3 regions of the Colwellia sp. KU-HH00111 genome follow, and region 1 is predicted to be linked to each of the others. Evidence: predicted binding sites of a transcription regulator. Region 1 holds the regulator's gene; each other region holds the start of a gene.

Region 1 (5,744 bases):
TGCAGATTTTCCAATGCATATACTCGGTTTAATTGTGCTGGTAGTAATGTTAAAAAACGCTCACCAATATTACCTAAACCGGCGACGACTAGACCAATATGACGCGCATCTTTGACCATATCATGATGGACATTATTTAATAATTCAGTACTACATGGCTCCGTTAATATAGCAATCACACTGTGGCGATTTTCACTAGCGACTAAATGTAGCGGCTGAGCACTTTTTAATGAGCGCTTAAAACGCGCCTTAATATCGCCTCGTTGTGCCACTTTATGACCAACCGTGGCAATTATAGCAACGGTGGTAAACACTAGGTCAATACCCTTAGGGTCAAGCCATTGCTGCAAATCAGCTTGTAGGTTTTGATTAATAACAACAAAACCTTGCTTACTATCAATACACACGGGTGCAAACTCTATGGCTATCTCTTGCAATAGAACGGCCGCCGCTTCGCCTATGAAACTCCTTGACTGAACCAATATAAGGTCATTCAAATAGGTAACGGATAATTCTTGTTTGGCTATTTGGCCAAACTTTCCAATTTCAGTACCTGATACTTGCGCATCAAAACTACTGGCTACATGTAAGTGACAATGGTGAGACAAGCGTTCGTTAATCAAAGGGGTCAATGTTTTTGCATGCAGTACTGGGTTCCCCAAACGTCCAAGCTCTTTAGCAACACCGTTAGGTAAACGATGAAGTTTTCTTGCATTTGGCACAACACGCGGATCAGCACTATAAATGCCGTCAACGTCTGTCCATAAGGTTACATTTAAGGCTCCAACTAATGATGCGATAATAGTTGCCGAATAGTCACTACCATTGCGACCTAATGTACAGGTTTTTTCTCGGGTATCTTTACAAATATAGCCGGTAATTACAGCTAACTTCCCATATTGCAGGTGGTTTTTAAGCTGGGCCCGACTTAAAGCATGATCTACCTCACAGGCTTGTTCGTTATCAATAACTAAAAAATCACGCGCATCAATTGAATTACTCGGACATATTTTTTCATTCAACGCAGCTGACAATAACCGTGCAGACCACAGCTCACCAAACGCTAAAATATCATTTCTATGTCTCACTAAATCCGAACTTAGCCACTGTTTAAGCTGCTCAATATCTGTGGCTAATAATTGTTTTAGCTGTTTGGCATTTTGCTCGGTGAGTAAGGTGCTTATAAGGGTTTGCTGTTGCTCTACTAATTCTGACAGCCATGGTGTTAGCGCATCAGCTAAATCAACCGTTTCAGTATTTTGGGCTAGGGCAAGTAGTGCAAACAAACAATCGGTTGTTTTACCATTAGCAGACACAACAATAATGTCGTTTAACTGACAATTTTGACGAATAATATCAAGCACACGCGCTATACATTGTGCATTGGCTAATGAGCTACCGCCAAACTTATGTACGTTATTAGCATGCTTGGCTAATTTGTTTTCAGGCATAGTATTACTCACCCGTGGGTGTGTATACTCTCTATTAAGGGCTGTATTTAATTCTGTCATTTGATACTCAATTGCATTTTTACTTAATCTCCTAGCCGCTAACTTTTTTGGCTCTGCGCTAAGCCATGCGTTAAGTCAGCTATAATATCCTCAACATCTTCAATGCCCACTGAAATTCTGACCAGTGCATTACTAATTCCCGCGTTGACGCGTGCTGATTCCTCCATGCCTCCGTGAGTCATGGTGGGCGGATGACTAATCAAGCTTTCTACCCCACCTAATGATTGGGCTAAGGTAAACAAGGAAATATTAGCAAATAATTTTTTCACTGCTTCAACGCCACCCTTAACTTCAAAACTTAACATTGCGCCAAATCCAGCTTGTTGTTTTTTAGCTATCTCATGGCCAATATGATCGCTAAAGCCTGGATAGTAAACTGCATCAATTGCAGGATGACCTTTTAGAAAGGCAGCAACTTGTTCAGTGTTTTCTTGATGTTGCTTTATCCGTACGGGTAATGTTTTTAAACCACGTAATGCCAAAAAACTGTCAAACGCACCGCCAGTAATGCCGATGCAATTTGCCCACCAAGCTAGCTCTTCACCTAATGACTGCGTTTTGGTGACCAAAACACCTCCGACCATATCGCTATGACCGTTGATATATTTTGTGGTGGAATGAATAACAATATCAGCCCCTAACCTTAATGGTTGTTGCAGCAAAGGAGACAAAAAGGTGTTATCTACAGCGACTAAGGCACCTACTTGATGACATGCTTTGCTGACCTCTTCTATATCAACTAAGCGTAACAGTGGATTACTTGGGCTTTCAAGTAACACTAACTTAGGCTTTTGCGCTAATGCTTGCGCCAGTGCTGCTTGGTCGTTTTGATCAACAACAATCAGTTTAAATTGCCCTCGTTTGGCTAAATGGGTAAACAAACGAAAACTACCACCATAACAGTCATGAGGAATCACCACTAAGTCGTCACTTGATAAAAGTTGACAAAGTAAAAGCACCGCTGACATGCCAGTATTTGTTACAATACCAACACTCCCTTGCTCTAAATCAGCAATCGCTTGTCCAAACGTTGCTCGGGTTGGGTTACCCGTGCGAGAGTAATCAAACTCGCGTTTGTCATTAAACCCCTTTAACGAATAAGTGCTAGATAAATGAATAGGTGCAACCACAGCCCCATGATGCAGATCGGAATTAATACCCGCTCTCACCGCTAAAGTAGTGGTATTAGTGATATTAGCATTTGACATGATCTTTCCCCATTGAGCTTCATTACAGTAGTAATAAAGTGGTTAAACTATTTGGATGTTTGGACGTCTATAACTCTAAACGGTTTGCTTATTTAGGTCAAGATATTTTAGACATCTAAACTTCTACTTGACTGAATTGCTGCATCCAGTAAAATCTATCTTATAACAATTTAAAATAGTGCATCACCTTGTACGCATTATTTACCAAAACAATTACTTAAAACAGATATTAAAACAGAGGAATTTGCATGGCTCAGTGGAATGACGAATATATTAATCCCTATGCCGAACACGGTAAAAAAAGCGAGCAAGTAAAAAAAATTACGGTATCAATTCCTTTGCGTGTATTAAAAGTGTTAACCGATGAACGTACTAGACGCCAAGTCAATAACCTACGTCATGCAACTAACAGTGAATTATTGTGCGAAGCGTTTTTACATGCTTTTACTGGCCAACCTTTACCTGACGATGAAGATCTGGCCAAAGATAATGATGAAAAATTACCAGCAAGTGTTCGTCGCATTCTTGAAGAAAAAGGCGTTACAGACTTTAGTGCTTATGAAGTAGATGAGGACTAAAGTTAACCACAACACATAAAAAAAGCCGTTAACATTGGCGTGTTAACGGCTTTTCTGATTTTTGGGTATAGCTTTAATTTACAAGTGGTATGGTTTACTTAAACGATGCACTGATTCAATAAAGTGACCCGCATGTTCAGGATTCACATCAGGGTGAATACCATGTCCTAAGTTAAATACATGGCCAGTACCGCCCTCACCAAATCCAGCTAATATTTTTGCTACTTCTTGTTCTATGCGAGGTAAAGGTGCATACAACATTGAGGGATCCATATTTCCTTGTAACGCTACTTTATCACCAACACGTGCTTTGGCATTTTCAATATCAATGGTCCAGTCAAGGCCTACTGCATCACAACCAGTAGCGGCAATATCTTCTAGCCACATGCCACCATTTTTAGTAAATAAGGTCACCGGCACTTGACGACCATCAGCATGACGCGTTAAGCCATCAACAATTTTTGCCATATATTGCAACGAAAAATCTTTATAATCGCGTGGCGATAATACCCCGCCCCAAGTATCAAATACCATCACCGACTGGGCACCAGCAGCAATTTGTCCATTTAAGTAAGTGATAACAGAGTCGGCTAACTTATCTAATAACAAGTGCAAACTCTGTGGGTCAGAAAACATCATTTTTTTGATTTTAGTAAAGGCTTTAGAGCTGCCCCCTTCAATCATATAGGTGGCTAAGGTCCATGGACTACCAGAAAACCCAATTAACGGTACTGAGCCGTTAAGTTCTTTACGAATGGTACGTACAGCATTCATCACATAACCCAGTTCATCTTCTGGATCAGGAATAGCGATTTTTTCAATATCGGCTTTACAAGTGATCGGGTTGGTAAACTTAGGGCCTTCACCTGTTTCAAAATACAAACCTAAGCCCATGGCGTCAGGAATGGTGAGTATATCGCTAAATAAAATAGCCGCATCTAATTTAAAACGACGTAATGGCTGAATGGTCACTTCGCAAGCAAATTCAGCATTACGACACAGCGACATAAAGTCTCCTGCGGTTGCTCTTAGTTCACGGTACTCAGGCAAATAACGTCCTGCTTGTCTCATCATCCAAACGGGCGTGTAATCTACTGGTTGCTTTAACAGCGCACGTAAATAATTATCATTTTTTAATTCTGTCACCAATAAACCCTCTAAATATAGCTATTAACTGTTTGCCCGCATTGAAATTAACCATTAATTGCGACAACGAACAAATTATGGCGGACATTCTAGCATTTGCTGTATTTTGAATCTATGCGCCAAATCAATTCCTTTTGCTCTAACTCATCTAGAGCAAGGTAAAAGATCATAGCTCGGATAGATGCCCAAGTGGTAATTGTTACCACAATCTAAAAAAATATTTCAACTTTGTTACATTTCATCTGAAAAGATGATTTTACTAACAATCAGTAACTTAGCTAACAGCCCTGCGCGTATTAGGCTTTATACGAAAGAAATCGTCGAGTTTATGCTCTATTAAAGTTGTTGCAGCAGCGAAAATGCTTTGTTATAAAATACCAGCACAAGCAAAGAAGCACCGATTAATAATAAAAATACTTCTAAATTCCAATAATAAGAATCTTGATTAACAAGACCATAAAGCGAGCATTTCAAGCCTTTCTCTTTGAGAAAGGCTTTTTTATTGCTATTGATTTATTATTCATTAATGGCAAGTAGTTATTTGTGCTTGATTCTAGGATTAACGAGTTTAAAAGATGAGAAGAACTTAATAAAAATAAGGTTTTGGGGATTATTTTTTGTAAACACCAACACTGGCTAACCACTCATATGCTTGCGCTATATCTTCACAGAACTGTGTTTCAACATTGGTAAGCACTTCATGGCTTGATTCCATTAAACTTCTTTGGATAGATAAACTGCAAATCACCACTTCAAATTTTTGGTTGTTTTGATTACCCCATTCATTTAATTCATCTATTTTTTCCCACATATCTGGGGTAGATAATTCCCAGCAAGACATGTCAACCAAACATCCCCAAGGTTTGTCACTAATTTGTTGTGCATGCTCTTTATACTCTTTACACAGTCTAGTCACAGTTTCTGTATTCCAAGCATCAAAACATTTAACAACCAAAGTTTGATGAATAACTTCTAGGGTAAAAGAGCCGTGTTCGTTCATATTATTTCTTCCACCAAATAAAAAAGCCCGACGGGGTAAACACCAATAAACTAAAACCAGACCACTTGCTGACTTCAATGCTAATTGTAGCCCTGTTTGAAGTCTATCGCCTCAAGTAGAACCAAGGAATAGCATATACCACTGCAAGGTGAGTATATACAATAAAGTAAAAGTATTTGCTAATCATGTATTAACCAGATAAATTTCATTTAACAATAAACCTAGAGAATAAATGATGAATAACCCACAGCGGGATGTAACCCTGAGATTTTTAGCTGAACCACAAGACGTTAATTTTGGC
Region 2 (5,744 bases), on a different contig from region 1:
TGTTCAGGACTAAAGTTTAGTGCCCATATTGAAAGAACCTTCGCTTATATTCTCTAGCTTAATCTTAAAACTGATAATAGTGAATTTTAGCATTTAATACGGCTACTTAGCTTTGTTGATTTATCTATCAATAAGTAAACTTACCGGTTAACCTTTTAAGATCTTCTGCCTTATTAGATGCGATCCCTGCACTATCAGCAATTACTTCTGCTGTTTCTTTACTACTACAAACTTCAATTGCTACTTGCTCTAAGCTTTTAGTTGTATCAGATATTGTTGTGCTCATTTGATCAATAGCGGCCGCGATCATTGCAGTGTGATCACTGGCTTTTTCGGTATTCGCTTTTAAGCTATCAATCACCCCTCTCGCTTTGATGCCTTGTTCTACACCATGCAAAACCGCTTGTTGTCCTTGACTCATGATATTACTTGCACTTTGACTTAACTTTTGAATGGCAACTACTGTATCTGTAATCTTAGTCGTTGCTAATACTGTTTTAGAGGCTAAGGTTCTTACTTCATCAGCAACAACAGCAAACCCTCTCCCCGCTTCGCCCGCTCTTGCTGCTTCAATCGCAGCATTAAGTGCCAACAAATTTGTTTGCGCCGCAACTTCATCTATAACATCAACAACATTGCCAATGTCCTTAGCACTATCCCCAAGCGCTTGAACAATGTCAGTGGCTTCATTCACGACTTTCAAAACTTGGTTAATGGCTTCTTCAGTTTGGTGCATTAGCTGTGCGCCCTGATTACCGGCCTGTGATGTTTCTGAAGCAGCACGATGTAATTCGTTTGTCGTGCGTGCCACTTCATTCGCTGTAACACTCATTTGCTCTGATGCTGATGCTAATTGTGTGGTTTGCTCGGTAATTTCTTCATTATTTTTTGCTAGCAATACTGTAGAATTCGACAAATCAGTGGCAATATTTGTCATTTCCTGACTAGCATTATCCGTTTGTTTAACTAGGTGTTGTAAGTTTTTTGCCATGTTATTCACCGACTCGATTAACTGCGCAAACTCATCATGTTTATTTGAAAAACGCGTGATGACGTAGGAAAAATCTCCTGATGAAATTCTCCCAAGTACCTTAATTGTTTCTATTAGCCCTCTATTGATGCTTCGGCCTGTCCATATTAATAGTATGATTATCACTGAAGCAGTGACAACGGCGGAAATAAGTTGGATCAAACGTGCATTAAATGTAGCCATATTTGAGGTGGCGATCGATTCTGGCAAAATTTGCTCTACTATAAATTCACTCGCTACTTGTGCCTCATGTTCGAGCGCAGGCAACAGTTTCATCAACATGATTTCTTGTTTTTGCATCAAGAGATGCTGTTCAAAAGCATGATTAAAGTTTGCTTTATAATTATCTATCGCTGGTAACATTTCAGAAAAATCTAACTCCGTTACTAACGCGTTAAGTACTTCAATTGCAGCTTTGAATCCTGCCTGATCAGTAAGTGAGTTATTCGTAAAGTGCTCTTTTTCAATGTACATTACCCGTCGCATTTGTTGTTCCATTTGGGCAAAACCAGACACTTGCGCTACCGCTAATTGCGCACTTTTATTTAATTGTGCTAATAAACCCGAATTTTCATCAACACCAAGCTTGCGCTTTATATTAATCCAGACAATCATTTCTTCATTATATTGGTTGAGCAAATAGGCTAGCTGGTTAACATATTGCTTCAATTGTTCTGAGTCTGATGAATTTTCAATACGTTTTAAGGCTTGTTGTTGAGTTTCAGCGAATTCTTGCAAAGCTTGTTCAAATGAATCGATTTGCTGGTAAGCCAGTTTTGTTCGCCTTAAAGAAAGTGAAAAAGCCCCTATTTGTGAGTCGCCAATTATGCGCGCAACACTTTGTGTTTTGGCAACTTTGGCCGAAGTTTCATTTAATTGATTTAACGCGCTAAATGCTATAACACCCTGAAATACGAATCCAATTGTTGCAACAATAACGACTAAAATGAATTTTTGCTTTATTGATAGTGACACAGATACTCTCCGGTTTATTAATTATTATTGGAGAAAGAAGATGGCACTTAGTTAGGTTACCTAACACTCTATACTTGTAATAGAAACTAACTTGGCTCATCGCTAGCTTCACTCTACCCACTAAAAACTAGGTTATAAATACGTAATTGCACTTATATATGCTAAGGGTTTACACTTAGAGGCTATACTTAAAGTATTACCCAAACAACTCAACTTTATATTAGTTTGATTGTTCCGATTGTTTTGTACTAAGTAACATCTCAGCAACAAGGTTATAATTTTGAAAAAACAATTTGCACTCAAAAACCAAGATGATACAGAGTTTGTTCAACCTAACGTAATCCACCTTTTTTCATTGGTGGGTATGTTTATTACGTTGGTAATGGGAATTATTGAGTTGTTCAATGAACATACAATGTTAGCTTCTATTCTATTCGTGGCGAGTTTTGTCTATTTTCTTGGTTATTTTGCTTTTACTCGGTTAAATAATTCTGCTTTAAGCGCTGCAATTATTCTGTATTCTCTATACCTGTTAATGTTTTATCTTGTTTATTCAGGAGGCGTTGAAAATACTGGCCCCTTATGGATTTTTATGGTTGCACCTGTGTCTGTGTTTATACATGGATTGAAGCGTGGTCTGATTGATATCGCAGGGTTTCTTATTATTATCTCCCTAATCATGTTTTTTCCAATAGAGATAATGGATCATGCGGTGTATAGCATAGAATTTAAATTACGATTAATATATTCTTTTTTAACTGTCACTTTCTTATCGGCCTTATATGAGTACTCCCGTGAGAAGTCGTATTTACACACTGTCGAGTTAAGTAAAAAATACCGACAACTTGCCAACCTTGACCCGTTAACCCAACTATCAAACCGCCGTGACGCTCTGAATATTTTAAAGCGAGAACAAGTAAGAATGAAACGAAACAAAGAGCCCTTATCGGTAATTTTATGTGACATAGATTTTTTCAAAAAGATCAATGATCATTACGGGCATAATGCTGGTGATACAGTGTTAGTTGAGCTCGCTAAGCTATTTAAACACAGCATTAGAGAGCAAGATTGCGTCGCCCGATGGGGCGGTGAAGAGTTTTTATTTATTTTACCTCAAACAACAGCTGAAAATGCCAATATTATAGCTGAAAAAATTCAAGAAAACATTCATGAGTTTGCTGTACCTATTGAAGGAGAAGAAGTCAGCATCACCGTCAGTATGGGCATAGAGCAACTGGATAGGAGTAAAAATATTGATAATGTAATCAATAGTGCGGATAAATACTTATACCAAGCAAAAGATGCGGGTAGAAATCAGATTTTCCCTAAACATAAGTAGTGGAGTCGTAAGATTCGATTTTTACCTGCCACCACGTTTGATTTTACTATTATGACTCTGGGTTGTAGATACTCAAGCCATTTAGACGTCTAGGCGTAAAAATGCTAGAAAAGTATTACATATCAGAGTAGAATCTGCTTATTGCTATTGTACTAATGTCAATTTTTGATATTTTACCGCTGATTTTTTAAATAAATCATTGTTATAAAAGCAGATATTTAACGTTAAAATTCAAATTGCTGAGGATTTATGTCTAAACATTTTTTTACTTCTGAGTCTGTTTCTGAAGGTCACCCAGATAAAATTGCCGATCAAATTTCTGATGCGGTTTTAGATGCGATTATTGCAAAAGACAAATTTGCCCGTGTGGCATGTGAAACCATGGTCAAAACGGGTGTAGCCATTATTTCTGGTGAAGTAAGTACTGACGCTTGGGTTGATTTAGAAACCATTACACGTAATGTTATTAGTGATATTGGATACACTTCTTCTGATGTCGGTTTTGATGGTGAAACTTGTGGCATTATGAATTTAATTGGCCAGCAATCACCCGAAATTGCTCAAGGTGTTGACCGTTCTAAACCAGAAGATCAAGGGGCTGGCGATCAAGGATTAATGTTTGGTTATGCGACTAATGAAACCGAAACCTTAATGCCTGCACCACTATATTACGCCCACCGCTTAGTTGAGCGCCAAGCTGAAGCACGAAAATCAGGTGTACTTCCGTGGTTACGACCTGACGCCAAATCACAAGTTACCTTTGTTTATGAAAATGATAAACCCGTAGCCATAGATACAGTGGTACTTTCAACTCAACATAACCCTGATATAAAGCAAGATGATCTTGTTAATGCGGTAATGGAAAACATTATTAAGCATGTGTTACCAGAAGCGCTTTTAACAAAAGAAACTAAATACTTTATAAATCCTACCGGTCGTTTTGTCATTGGTGGTCCTGTAGGTGATTGTGGATTAACCGGCAGAAAAATCATTGTTGATACCTATGGTGGTATGGCTAGGCATGGCGGTGGCGCATTCTCGGGCAAAGATCCATCGAAAGTTGATCGTAGTGCTGCTTATGCCGGTCGTTATGTTGCTAAAAACATTGTCGCTGCTGGTATTGCTGATCGTTGTGAAATTCAAGTTTCATACGCAATAGGTGTAGCTGAACCAACTTCAATCTCTATTGATACGTTTGGCACGGGTAAGGTAAGCGAAGCTCGATTAGTCGAGCTGGTGCGTGAGCATTTTGATTTACGCCCATTTGGCATAACCAAAATGTTAGATTTACTCCACCCGATGTACCAACAAACGGCAGCTTATGGTCACTTTGGTCGTGACCCTTTTGAAATGACGGTAGGTGACGATACTTTCACCGCATTTAGTTGGGAAAAAACAGACAAAGCTGACGAATTACGTAAAGCTGCTGGCATCTAAACCCTACGCTTTAATAGCACCTTATAGGTGCAAACGTTAAGACAATTCGTATATAACCAGCACTTATCTATTAGGTTGCTGGTTTTTTTATCCTAATCACAACCAATTAGTTTTCTGCTAACATTGTTTTTTGCCACTTCTACCCTTATCTTCTAAGTATTGACAACAAACACTTAGCTTATAAATAAAAACATGTCTAAAACACGGATTTACCAAAATAGTGACTTGATTATAAATGAAACCATGAAATTATCTGATGATGCTTTTGGTCATATCATTAGGGTGTTACGTTTAGTTGAAGGCGATATTGTTACTCTGTTCAATGGTAATAGCCCTTACCAATACACTGCTAGGTTAGTTGATGTTAAAAAGAAACAAGCCAGTGTTGAGATAATAAATAAAACACAGGTAGCAAATGAATCACCGCTAAATATTCATTTGGGGCAAGGAATTTCACGCGGAGATCGCATGGACTATACCTTGCAAAAATCAGTTGAACTTGGGGTAAACAAAATTACCCCCTTATTTACCGAACGTTGCGGTGTAAAATTGTCTGGAGATCGTTTGGTCAAAAAACGTGAACAATGGCAAAAAATTGTCATTAGTGCTTGTGAACAAAGTGGCCGTTGTATCGTACCTGAAGTAACAGAGCCTCTGCTGCTTCAAGACTGGTTAGCACAAGAGACTGAGGCATTAAAAGTAAACTTACACCCAAAAGCTATGCATTCTATTATGACATTCCCAATGGCTGCAGAAATCGCTCAACAGCGGGTTAGATTGCTCATCGGCCCTGAAGGCGGGTTAAGTCAGACAGAAATAGCGCAAGCCAATCAGGCTAATTTTCAAGAGGTATTATTGGGTCCAAGAGTGCTTAGAACTGAAACTGCCGCACTGACGGCAATCACGGCATTACAGTGTCGCTTTGGCGACTTAGCATAACGTTATTGCAATGTTATTAAATCT
Region 3 (5,744 bases), on a different contig from region 1:
GGTTTCTGAAACGCATAGTTAATTAATTATTGCGTTTTCATAAGGTTAATAAACAAAAAAGCTGGTAGGTAACACTTCCAGCTTTTTTGTTTTAGCTTAGGCAGATAATGTTTCCTGTTGACAAAGGCTAGTATTAGGGGCAATGAATTAACCCCGATAAAGCGCACAACATGTAGGGCGGACTTTAGTCCGACAAAAAAGCGGGCAATGAATTAACCCCGATAAAGCGCACAACATGTAGGGCGGAATTTAGTCCGACAGTAAAGCGGGCAATGAATTACCCCCTACTAAGCGCACGCCATGTAGGGCGGACTTTAGTCCGACAAAAAAGCGGGCAATGAATTAACCCCGACAAAGCGCACATCATGTAGGGCGGAATTTGTTCCGACAGTAAAGCGGGCAATGAATTAACCCCGATAAAGCTCACACCATGTAGGGCGGAATTCAGGAGAATATGCGTCCTGCATTCTCTAATAAGCTACATCCGTGTAGCGTATTCCGACAAAAAAAGCGGGCAATGAATTACCCCCTACAAAGGGCACACCATGTAGGGCGGAATTTATTCCGACTAAAAGCGGGCAATGAATTACCCTCTACAAAGAACAAACCCATGTAGGGCGGAATTTATTCCGACAGTAAAGCGGGCAATGAATTACCCCCTACAAAGAACAAACCCATGTAGGGCGGAATTTATTCCGACAGTAAAGCGGGCAATGAATTACCCCCTACAAAGGGCACACCATGTAGGGCGGAATTTATTCCGACTAAAAGCGGGCAATGAATTACCCTCTACAATTGAAAAAGTGTTATTTTTGCGCTTGGCAAAATACATTGGCAGATTAAATGATAGGTTAAATAATATGATTTCCAGAGCTGAGTTAAGAAAGATCACTAGAATTAAGCGTCAAGCATTAACTCACCAAGCACAACACAGTGCCAGTTTAGGGCTACTTGAAAAATTATCCACGCATGAAAAAGTCATTGCCGCTAAAAAAGTTGCCATTTATTTGGCAAACGATGGTGAACTTGATGCCATGCCGTTCATTAAGTGGTGCTGGCAACAACAAAAGCAAGTTTATGTGCCGGTTCTACACCCTTTTTGTGCTGGCCACCTATTATTTCTTTTATTTGAACGTCACACCGTCATGGTTAAAAATCACTACGGGATTAATGAGCCAGTATTATCGGTAAATAAGGTTTGCCCGTTAAACCAACTGGATGTGCTTTGCACACCTTTAGTGGCATTCGATCAATCAGGTGCAAGACTCGGCATGGGAGGCGGCTTTTATGATCGCACCTTAAGTCATTGGCAGCAGTTAAACCTATACCCAATAGGACTTGCTCATGATTGCCAACAAGTAGACAACATACCCACAGAGTGTTGGGATATCCCGTTACCTGAAATTATCACACCAACCAGGCGCTACCAATTTTAAGGTAGAAAACAGCGCTACCTTTTAACAACATAAACAACTTGGCATCATGGCTTTTTTTAATGCGACTGCTATAATCTGCACCATTAAAATATATCAAGTTTCAACTGTTTCAAACAAACCAAAATACTTCCTTATAAGGCACCTCTATGACTCAAGACGAGATGAAAAAAGCAGCGGCAATTAAAGCACTAGATTTTATTGAAAATGACACTATAGTCGGGGTTGGCACAGGCTCTACTGTCAATTATTTTATTGACGCATTAGCCACAATTAAACATAACATCACAGGCGCTGTTTCAAGTTCAGAAGAATCAACTAAACGTCTAAAATCTCACGGCATAGAAGTGTTCGACTTAAACAGTATCGATGTGTTAGATGTTTACGTTGACGGAGCAGATGAAATAACCAAACACATGAGTATGATTAAAGGTGGCGGCGCGGCACTCACTCGTGAAAAAATTGTTGCCGCAGTAGCAAAAAAGTTTATTTGCATTGCTGATGACTCTAAGCAGGTTGACGTTTTAGGGCGTTTTCCATTACCCGTCGAGGTCATTCCGATGGCTAGAAGTTATGTTGCCAGAGAACTGGTTAAATTAGGGGGCGATCCTGAATACCGTTTAGGGGTTGTTACTGATAATGGCAACGTGATACTTGATGTTCATAACTTATCGATTATTGATCCTAAAAAGCTTGAGAACGATATCAACGCAATTGTTGGCGTGGTTACCAACGGGTTATTTGCGAACAGAGGCGCAGATATACTAGTATTAGCAAGCAAATCAGGGGTTGAAGTTATCAGCTAGTGTTACTTATAAATCTCTTTATGCTTTTTTCAGCAGCTTAAGCTAAATAAATTCTTTAGAGTTTATGCACTATATGCTATCTTAATTAAATTATAGATATCTAGCCATCTAAACGTTTTTTATTTAGCTGACTTTTATTTAGCTGACAATGTAAACATCAACTTTAATAAGCGAAGCCATACCTATGACTGACACCAAAAATTCATTAGCAAAAAGCAAGATCAAAATTCTATTACTTGAGGGTGTACACCAAAGTGCACTTGAAGAGCTAAGAAATAAAGGCTATTCCAACATTGAATACCTTAAAACATCACTGTCGAATGAAGAGTTAATCGCCAAAATTGCTGATGTACACTTTATTGGTATTCGCTCTCGAACTCAATTAACTGATGAAGTACTTAGTCAGGCTAAGAAGTTAGTTGCTATTGGTTGTTTTTGTATTGGCACCAACCAAGTAGATATTAAAGCGGCACAGAAATACGGTATTCCAGTATTTAATGCACCTTTCTCAAATACTCGTTCGGTTGCCGAGTTAGTGTTAGGTGAAACCTTATTACTACTACGTGGTATTCCAGAAAAAAGCGCTAAAGCTCATCGTGGTGAGTGGCTTAAATCGGCGGTAGGTTCATTTGAAGCACGAGGAAAAACCTTAGGTATTATTGGTTACGGACATATTGGTACCCAACTCGGTATTTTAGCTGAAACACTGGGTATGCGTGTTCGTTTTTATGATATTGAAACAAAGTTGCCTTTAGGTAACGCTAGCCAAGCACCGTCATTAAGTGCCTTATTAGGAGAAGCTGACGTCGTTAGCTTGCACGTACCTGAAACACCACAAACACAAGACATGTTTGGCGCTGCTGAATTCGCTGCAATGAAAACAGGCGCAATTCTGATTAATGCTTCACGCGGTACTGTGGTTGACATTGACGCGCTTGCCGAAGCTCTTTCTGAGAAAAAAGTGGCGGGTGCTGCTATTGACGTGTTCCCGGTAGAGCCTAAAGGCAACAATGAAGAATTTGTATCGCCATTACGTGGTTTTGATAATGTTATTTTAACGCCTCATATTGGTGGTAGTACCAAAGAAGCACAAGAGAACATAGGGTTAGAAGTTGCGAGTAAGTTAGCAAAATATTCTGATAATGGTTCAAGCTTGTCTGCGGTTAACTTCCCAGAGGTATCATTACCTGAGCATGTCAACACGAGTCGTTTATTGCATATTCACCATAACCAACCTGGTGTGTTAACCAAAATTAACCAAGCCTTTGCCGAGCACAGTATCAATATTGCAGCGCAATACTTACAAACTGACAGTGAAATTGGTTATGTGGTGATTGACATTGAATCAACCAATAGTGCCAAAGCGCTATCTGCGCTTAAAGGCATTGAGGGTACAATTAGAGCAAGAGTATTGCACTAGTCATATCACTATTTTAAAGCCTATCTCAGTGCTTTTTCAGGCTGGAATAGAAACTTTTATATAAAAAAGAGATCATTTCGATCTCTTTTTTGTATAAACCATATACCAAAACTATAACTGTGCATCTTTTTGATTTTCAGGAAGTGCAAGTTGGAATGCTTCGAGCTTATTACAGTTGTCTACCACGCGATTAATGTATGGATAAGCGCTCATATCAACATTAAATCGATGGGCATTATAGACTTGAGCCACTAAACAAATATCAGCAACCGTTATTTGATCTTCAAAACAATAACAACCGGCAGTTTTCACAAGCTGCTTTTCTACTGCGTTAAAGCCAATGGTCATCCAATGATCAACCCATACAGACTTTGCTTTATTTTCAAGTCCAAGCGCATTAGCTAAATATTGCTGCACCCGTAAATTATTTAGCGGGTGAATCTCGCAGGCAATATCTAATGCAAGGGCTTGAACCTTTGCTTTAGTTTGAATGCTATCAGGATATAAAGATAAACCTGTGCCTATTGCTTCAATATAATCAATAATTGCCAAAGACTGATGAATTGAAAAATCACCATCAACCAAAGTAGGAACAAGCCTATTGGGGTTAATGGCAACATAACTATCCTTGTGCTGCTCACCACCATTTTTGACTAAATGAACTGAAATAGATTCAAAATCAATCCCTTTTAAATGCAAGGCAATGCGTACCCGATAAGCCGCAGTTGAGCGCCAGTAGCCGTATAGTTTCATGTTTTTTGCCTTAATTTATTAAGATTTATATTCAACTACCCTCTGGTCGATCGCACCAAAGATGCTATCTCCGTTGCTATCGAACATTTCAATACGCACCTGGTCACCAAATTTCATAAACTCAGTACTCGGCTTGCCATCGGCAATTGTTTCAAGCATGCGCTTTTCTGCTAAACAGCTTGAGCCTGCAGAACGATCATAATTTGATATGGTGCCAGAGCCAACAATACAGCCAGCCGATAACGGACGAGTTTTTGCAGCATGGGCAACAATAGTTGGAAAATCGAAAGTCATATCAACGCCACAGCTTGGCTGACCAAATAGTTCATCATTTAAGTGTGTTGTTAAAGGTAAATGTAATTTGGCGCCATCCCAAGCAACACCCAATTCATCAGGAGTAATAGCTACAGGAGAAAATGCACTCGATGGTTTAGAACTAAAAAAGCCAAAACCTTTGGCTAATTCCCCTGGTATTAAGTTACGTAGGGAAACATCATTAACAAGCATTAACAGTTTAATATGTTGTGCCGTTTGTGAGGTTGATGCGCCCATAGGTACATCATCGGTGATCACCGCAACCTCAGATTCAAAATCAATACCATAGCTTTCACTAGCAACCGATATATCATCACGCGGCCCGATAAATGCGTCTGAGCCACCTTGATACATTAATGGATCTGTCCAAAAGGTTTCAGGCATTTCAGCATTACGAGCCTTGCGCACTAATTCTACATGGTTAACGTAAGCACTACCGTCAGCCCATTGATAAGCTCTTGGTAATGGTGACTCACATTGTGCTTGGTCAAAATCAATAGAATTAGCAATATCCCCTTGATTTAACGCCTGATAGATTTGTTCTAATTTTGGGGATATTTCGTGCCAGTTATCTAATGCTTGCTGCAAAGTATTGGCAATATCAGCCACCACTACCGCTTTATCAAGACTACGGCTGACAACAACTAGTTGCCCGTCACGGGTGTTATTTTTAAGTGTAGCTAATTTCATGAATAACCTTTTTGTCATAGTATGTCAGTTATCTAAATACTGACACGGGATTAAAGGTTTAATATTACGAGCTTTTAAACAAAAGCTACAAGTACTGAGTAAAGAGAGGTAAATGAAGCGTGGAAAAAATTCTTTACATAGTTTTTTCCACTTAGATTACACGATGCTTATTTTTCCTATGTTCGGTGACTTGGGCTGAAACTGACCTTGTCGTGAAGTGGTTATTGCTATTGTCTAAATACCCTACTTCGATGGGGTTCAATTGTAGGGGGTAGTTCATTGCCCGCTTTTTTGTCAGACTAAAGTCCGCCCTACATTGTATTGAGT

The links. The regulator MetJ, encoded in region 1, represses methionine synthesis genes. The targets are predictions, from matches to a motif close to TAGACGTCTAGACGTCTA.
Region 2: a site for MetJ is predicted at 3,427-3,444, ahead of metK (methionine adenosyltransferase). Genes of this name have one in related genera too.
Region 3: a site for MetJ is predicted at 2,341-2,358, ahead of serA (phosphoglycerate dehydrogenase). Genes of this name have one in related genera too.

What each region holds. Positions count from the first base shown of each region.
Region 1 is NZ_BAABWO010000005.1:283,605-289,348, forward strand. Features, by position in the region: gene metL (bifunctional aspartate kinase/homoserine dehydrogenase II) at 1-1,511, opposite strand, end outside; gene metB (cystathionine gamma-synthase) at 1,550-2,719, opposite strand; gene metJ (met regulon transcriptional regulator MetJ) at 2,968-3,297, shown strand; gene hemE (uroporphyrinogen decarboxylase) at 3,376-4,443, opposite strand; gene ABXG98_RS11540 (hypothetical protein) at 5,054-5,443, opposite strand; gene ABXG98_RS11545 (acyl-CoA thioesterase) at 5,679-5,744, shown strand, end outside.
Region 2 is NZ_BAABWO010000004.1:339,436-345,179, reverse strand. Features, by position in the region: gene ABXG98_RS10215 (methyl-accepting chemotaxis protein) at 128-2,005, opposite strand; gene ABXG98_RS10210 (GGDEF domain-containing protein) at 2,286-3,344, shown strand; gene metK (methionine adenosyltransferase) at 3,594-4,781, shown strand; gene rsmE (16S rRNA (uracil(1498)-N(3))-methyltransferase) at 4,974-5,720, shown strand.
Region 3 is NZ_BAABWO010000001.1:665,022-670,765, reverse strand. Features, by position in the region: gene ABXG98_RS02960 (peptide MFS transporter) at 1-22, shown strand, start outside; gene ABXG98_RS02955 (5-formyltetrahydrofolate cyclo-ligase) at 714-1,436, shown strand; gene rpiA (ribose-5-phosphate isomerase RpiA) at 1,583-2,239, shown strand; gene serA (phosphoglycerate dehydrogenase) at 2,424-3,659, shown strand; gene maiA (maleylacetoacetate isomerase) at 3,771-4,412, opposite strand; gene ABXG98_RS02935 (fumarylacetoacetate hydrolase family protein) at 4,431-5,417, opposite strand.